DNA from 2 places in the Pantoea sp. SYBGC1 genome. Region 2 is predicted to be linked to the other one. Evidence: predicted binding sites of a transcription regulator. Region 2 holds the regulator's gene; the other holds the start of a gene.
What was found. The regulator Fur, encoded in region 2, represses iron uptake genes when iron is present. The targets are predictions, from matches to a motif close to ATAATAATGAGAACNACTATCAA.

Region 1 (3,473 bases), on a different contig from region 2:
CAGCCCACTGTTTGCCGATGTAGCGCACGCCGGCACCCACGCTCAGACCATAATCAAACTGATATTTGCTCCAGAGCGAAGCCATAGAGTTGGGGGTGACATAAGGCGTATGACCATCGTTACCATCCACCGAATCTTTATAACGCACGTGGCTGAGCGTGTAGTTAGCGATGGTGCTGAGACGCGGCGTCAGCTGGGTATGCGCCTCCAGCTCCAGCCCCTGTGAATGCACTTTACCGGCAGGCACAAAGTAAGAGCCCTGCACAATACGGTTGCCGACATCCTTCTGCGTAAGATCGTACACCGCTGCGGTGTAGAGATCGGAGGTCCCCGGCGGCTGATATTTCACGCCCGCTTCATACTGCTCAGCGGTAGTGGGTTTCAGCAGGTTGCCGTTCTGGCCCGAGAGCGACTGCGGCGTGATGGCCTGGCTATAACTCACATAAGGCGAAACACCGTTGTCAAACGCATAAAGCAGCGCGGCACGCCCGCCAACGTGGTCATCCTGACGCCGGTTTTTAGTTGCCCGATCGTAATTTTCGGTCTGCGACACAATGCGGTCATAGCGGCCTGAGAGGTCAAGATGCCACTTATCCCAGACCATCTCATCCTGCAGGTAGACGCCGGTCTGATAGTAGTAGCGCTGCGAGCGCTCAAAGGTATACACGTCGTTGGCACCCACGGAGGCCCCGGTTCGTGCATTCAGCTGGCTGGCGTTGCCGCTTGCGTCATGCAGATCATTTTTATACTGGTGATATTCCGCGCCCAGCACCACTTTATGGTCTACTGCGCCGGTAGCGAAATCTGCTTCCAGCTGATTATCGATCGCGTACGCTTTCAGCGATGAGCGCGAGCCGGAGTAGTAGCGGTTCAGCAGATCTGAACTGTTCCCTGTCCAGCCGATTTGATACACCTGGTCGAGATCGACGTTTGAGTGAGAGTAGCTGGCATTAGAGCGGAACGCCCAGGTGTCATTAAAGCGGTGGGCAAATTCGGCGCTGTAGATCTGCTCGCGGCGTTTGAACTGGTCGAGTGAACTCTGACCGTCGTAGAAGCCATTGCTCAGCTTATAGCCGTTGTGTTCGGTGATGCTGCCCTCACCCGGCACCGCGCTGTGGTAGCCGCCTGACGGATCTTTCTGCAGATAGGCGCGCAGCAGCAGCGAGGTATCTTCCGACGGCTGCCAGAGCAGCGAGGGTGAAATCGCATATTTCTCTTCCCGCGTGTGTTCGTACTGGGTATCGCTGTTGCGGATAATACCGGTCAGGCGGAACGCCAGCTGATCGTTCAGCGCATCGGTGTAGTCAAAGGCAGCTGAGCTGGTGTTGTTGTTACCCGCCGAAAGACGGAAATGCCCTTCCTGCCGGAACTGCGGACGCTTTGACGTCTCCATCACCAGCCCGCCCGGCACCGTCTGACCATAAAGCGCAGATGAAGGACCTTTAATCACATCAATACGCTCAAGGAACCAGGGATCAACCTGCAGCACGTTATAGCTGCCGGGATCGCTCATCAGTCGCAGGCCATCCAGGAAAACATTGTCGACATCGCCACCGTGGAAACCGCGCAGTGATACCGTATCGTAACGCGACGCCGCACCGGCGAAGTTTGTGAAGGCGCCTGCGGTATAATTCAGCGCCTGATTCACGCTCATCGCGCCCTGATCTTCCATCTGCTGACGCGTCACCACTGAAACGGCCTGACCGGTAGTGATCAGCGGGCGATCGGTTTTGGTCGCGCCCTGGCTGGTTTTCGCCGTATAGCCGGTGGTGGGAGTCGTAGCCGTTTCAGCCGGCTGCGCGGTGACAACCAGGGTTTCAGCTGCATACAGCAGCGGTGATGCAGATAACGCGACGGAGCAGAACAGAACAGAACGCTTCAGAGTAAAAGGCACTCGCATGGTTAATTCCCTTAAAAACACGCAGTTCTCTCCGGTGCAGCCGGAGAGCCGATGGATGCCAGAGGCAATGGTAATGCTAATATTAATGAGAATTATTATCTTTTTGAGGGTGGCATTTCAAGATGTGTCGGCAGTTAAATTTTCTGCCGGAAACCAGTTTAAAAGCGAGGGGTGGCTGAAAAGCGAGCCGCGGCTCGCTTCAGATAAAAACGTCAGGCCTGCTGCAGCGCGGGCTGCTGCTGCCGGTTTTCACGCAGAAATGCGCGGGTGAGCCCCAGCCAGAGCAATCCGCAGGCCAGATTTATCAGGCTGAAGCCGGTACTGTTAAAGCTAAAATAGGCGTATTTTGCCGCTTCGATGCCGAGTGCGAAAATGAGAATTGTGACCATACCGACCATCGCTGCCACGCTGCCCTTGCCCGCCTGACTGGAAAAGAGCGTCATACGATAGAGTCCGGCATTCACCAGTCCGGTGCCAAAACCGTAAAGGCTGAGGCCGGCGGTCAGCCACAGATAGCTGTGCCGATCGGCCAGGGTCGCGACCGCCGCCAGCGCAAGACCGGCTACCACCGGCCAGGCTCCCAGCTGCAGCGGTCGCTGGATCGGCAGCCGGCTGCTGAGGCGCCCCAGCGTCAGGTTACCGGCGATCATCGCCAGAAACACCGGCAGCTGCAGCAGCGCATATTCCATACGGCTCAGGCCGGCATCATGCATCAGAATAACCGGCGAAAGCGCTACCCAGGCGAGGCAGGGAATGGTCACCAGGCCGATGGCCAGCGAGCCGCGCATTACCTGGCGCTCGCGCAGCAGCTGATAGTAACCCCTGCCCAGCGCGGCGGGTGAGATCGGGCGCGTACGATCCCCTGCGGTTTCAGGCATAGTGCACCACAGGCCCAGCAGGGCAAGCGCTGTCACGCCGCCGAAGAGCCAGAACAGGGTGCGCCAGTCGCTGATGGTCAGAAAAGCGGCCCCGGCCAGCGGCCCGGCCAGCGGAGCCAGCAGCGCGACGTTTGCCATCAGCGCCATGATCTTTACGCTCAGCGCTTCACTGAATGCCTCCTGAATAGCGGCGTAGCCTACAGAGCCGATAAAGCACAGGCTAACCCCCTGCAGAAAACGCAGCAGTACGAACTGCTCAATGCTCTGCACCCAGTGGGTGGCAATGCAGGTCAGCATAAAAAAAGCCACGCCGCTGAGCAGTACCGGACGCCGCCCGATGCGATCGGAAAGCGGCCCCAGCAGCCACTGCAGCATCATACCGCCGATCAGATAGGCGGTCAGCGAAGCGGAAACCCACTCAGGTCCGGCACCAAACTCCTCAGTGACCAGCAGCATGCCGGGCTGGATCATGTCATGCGCGATATAGGTGGCGAATTCAAACAGTACCAGCGAGAGCGGAAAAATTATGCGGCGGCGCGTGAGCTGCGACACCGGTTCATACAGGGCCATTACCGATCCTTACCCGTTGCAGAATGATAAAAAACGCGGTTGCCGGAGCAACCGCGTCACAGATGTCAGCCAGCGGACGCCTTATCAGCGCCAGCGGGCAATCGGGTTATCCAGCGTACCGGCAA
Region 2 (3,473 bases):
GCGCTATGTTTAAGATTGGCGTCCCGTCTGACGCTGGAGTATGATGTCGCGCTAAAATTTTGCCGCGGTGGTTACACACTGTGGCTGGCCGATAATGTGTTTAATCGCGCGGCGCCGTTCGCGCCCACTCAGTTTCGCAAATCATGGCAAAAGAACAGACAGACCGTACCACGCTTGATCTCTTTGCAGACGAGCGACGACCGGGCCGCCCGAAAACCAGCCCGCTGTCGCGCGATGAGCAGTTGCGCATTAATAAGCGCAACCAGCTTAAACGCGATAAGGTTCGTGGGCTACGGCGCGTAGAGCTCAAAATGTCCGGCGAAGCGGTTGACGCGCTCAATACGCTGGCTGAGCAGCAAAATATCAGTCGCAGCGAGCTGATTGAGCAGATGCTGCTGACGCAGCTCAAACTCATATAATTTATGCAGACCGCACACAGGAACACAAACTCTGCGCTTTGCGCGTTCCGCGCTTTTTCAGGGTCTGCTATCATTCGCTTATCTGTGTAGTCTGTTGACTTACTCTCACATTCAGGATTTAAGAGGTTACCTAACCCATGGCAATCGTAGGCATTTTCTTCGGCAGCGATACCGGCAACACTGAAAACATTGCAAAGATGATCCAGAAACAACTGGGTAAAGATGTCGCCGAAGTGCATGACATTGCTAAGAGCACGAAAGAAGATCTGGAAGCGTTTGATATCCTGCTGCTGGGTATTCCTACCTGGTATTATGGTGAAGCGCAGTGCGACTGGGATGATTTTTTCCCGACGCTGGAAGAGATTGACTTCAATGGCAAGCTGGTTGCGCTGTTTGGCTGTGGTGACCAGGAAGATTACGCTGAGTACTTCTGCGATGCGCTGGGTACAATTCGCGACATTATTGAGCCAAATGGCGCAATTATCGTGGGTCACTGGCCTGTTGAAGGTTACCACTTTGAAGCCTCCAAAGGCCTGGCTGATGAGAAGCATTTCCTCGGGCTCGCCATCGATGAAGATCGTCAGCCAGAGCTGACGAATGCGCGCGTCGAGGGCTGGGTGAAGCAGATTTTTGATGAGCTGCAGCTCAAAGAAATTATTGAGGCATAATGTGTTGCCGTTACCCGATGCAGGCGCGGTTAACATCGGGTAACGGAATTGCCTATAAAAATAATAGCTACGCTTTTTTAACTTTTCCCTGCAATTCTGTAGAATACCCGCAACGGTTAATGGCTTATTCCTCTGTCAGCAGGCTGAGGCTGAGTGAACTGAGAACCCAGCACTGTATAATCCCGCCGGCGACAGCAAGAGCGTTACTCCCGCCTCTGGTGATTTCTTTAACATTTGCCTGGTTTCTATTCGCCTGTCCCGGTTCTATAATGAGACGCAAATGAGAATGCGCGTTAACCACACATTCAAGGCTGTTAAGCCGCAAATGACTAGCAAAGTAACAGGACAATATCCGCATGACTGACAACAATTCCGCATTGAAAAAGGCTGGCCTGAAAGTCACGCTGCCCAGATTAAAGATTCTGGAAGTGCTTCAGGAACCCCAGTGCCATCACGTCAGCGCGGAAGATTTGTACAAACGCCTGATCGATATGGGCGAAGAGATTGGTCTGGCCACGGTATATCGCGTTCTGAACCAGTTTGACGACGCGGGCATTGTAACCCGTCATAACTTCGAAGGCGGCAAGTCCGTTTTTGAATTAACGCAGCAGCAGCATCACGATCATCTTATCTGCCTGGACTGCGGTAAAGTGATTGAGTTCAGCGATGAGTCGATCGAAACGCGCCAGCGCGAAATCGCGACCCGCCACGGTATCAAGCTCACCAACCATAGCCTCTATCTGTATGGTCACTGCGAAGTGGGTGACTGCCGGGAAGATGAAACGCTGCATAACGATAAATAACGCAGTTACGCTGTAAAATAAAAAAACCGGTGCCTGCACCGGTTTTTTTGTTGCTGCAATTCAGGCGACCAGCGTCTCCTGCAGGTAGCGCCAGCGCGGATTTTCCGTTGTGCAGTCCAGCACCGCCAGCGAAATACGGCTGTGGCTCTCGCCGTTCAGTATCTGCAGTTCGCGATACTGAATGGTGACCTCTTTTTGCTGCTCAGAAATGATCGCATGTTCGCTGGTCGCGATGCGCATTCCTTCACGCTGTCCGCACAGGCGGCGAAATAGTTCTTCAACGTCATTCAGATTCAGCTGTCTGCCCTGTGGCGTAACCATCCGAAAATCAGGATGGAAATGCGACAGCAGCAGCCCCATGGTATCGTTGCTGACATCCGCATGATTAAAAATACGTTCAATGAGCTGATGTAAAACCACAACGCTATGTTTGGCTTCCTGAGCGAGGCTTGTCATTATTTTTCCCTTTTTGCTAGCCACAGACCAAGTCCGGAGTGCGCATAGCCTACCTGAAAAAAAGGATTTAACACGGTCAAATGCGTTAATTTTTTTAAAGTCAGACAAGTCGTAAGCCCGCGTATCTGCACAATTTTATTTAACGCAGAATAAATGTTTGCCGGGGAGCAAAAGAGGATAATAAAAAAGGGCGAATGCTCGCCCTTATATAATTTTATGATGCCGGAAGCGGTTATTATTCGCTGCCGATCTTCGCCCAGGTATCACGCAGGCCTACCGTGCGGTTAAATACCAGCGCTGATGGCTGCGAGTAGACGCTGTCCGCGCAGAAGTAGCCTTCACGCTCGAACTGATATGGCGAGGTTGCCACCGCTTCGCGCAGTCCTGGCTCCACAAAGCCCTGCTTAATCTGCAGCGAGTCCGGATTCAGGGTCGCGAGGAAATCCTCTGCCGCGCCCGGGTTAGGCACGCTGAACAGGCGATCGTAGAGGCGGAACTCAGCGGGCAGCGCATGAATTGCGGAGACCCAGTGGATCACCCCTTTTACTTTGCGGCCATCAGCCGGGTCTTTGCTCAGCGTATCCACATCGCAGGTCGCATAGATGCAGGTGATGTTGCCCGCCTCATCTTTTGCCACACGCTCAGCGCGGATCACATAGGCGTTGCGCAGGCGCACTTCTTTACCCAGTACCAGACGCTTATACTGCTTGTTAGCTTCTTCACGGAAATCTGCGCGGTCGATCCATACTTCGCGGCTGAAAGGCACGTCGCGCGTCCCCATCTCCGGCCGGTTAGGATGGTTTGGCATGGTGATGATCTCGTCATGCCCGGCAGGCAGGTTTTCAATCACGACTTTAAGCGGATCGAGCACGGCCATAGCACGCGGCGCATTTTCGTTGAGGTCGTCACGAATGCATGACTCCAGCGAAGCCATCTCAACGATATTGTCCTGTTTGGTAATACCGATGCGGCGGCAGAACTCACGGATTGATGCCGCGCTGTAACCACGACGGCGCAGGCCTGAAACGGTCAGCATGCGCGGATCGTCCCAGCCTTCAACCCGCTTTTCGCTCACCAGCTGCGTCAGCTTGCGCTTCGACATCACCGCATATTCCAGATTCAGGCGC

Region 1: the regulator Fur is predicted to act here: its motif matches at 1,980-2,002, upstream of AC2CF9_RS05920 (TonB-dependent siderophore receptor).

What each region holds. Positions count from the first base shown of each region.
Region 1 is NZ_JBXUNM010000002.1:91,720-95,192, forward strand. Features, by position in the region: gene AC2CF9_RS05920 (TonB-dependent siderophore receptor) at 1-1,900, opposite strand, end outside; gene AC2CF9_RS05925 (MdfA family multidrug efflux MFS transporter) at 2,113-3,348, opposite strand; gene AC2CF9_RS05930 (GNAT family N-acetyltransferase) at 3,433-3,473, opposite strand, start outside.
Region 2 is NZ_JBXUNM010000003.1:150,326-153,798, forward strand. Features, by position in the region: gene ybfE (LexA regulated protein) at 144-419, shown strand; gene fldA (flavodoxin FldA) at 557-1,087, shown strand; gene fur (ferric iron uptake transcriptional regulator) at 1,444-1,890, shown strand; gene AC2CF9_RS07975 (hypothetical protein) at 1,951-2,346, opposite strand; gene glnS (glutamine--tRNA ligase) at 2,582-3,473, opposite strand, start outside.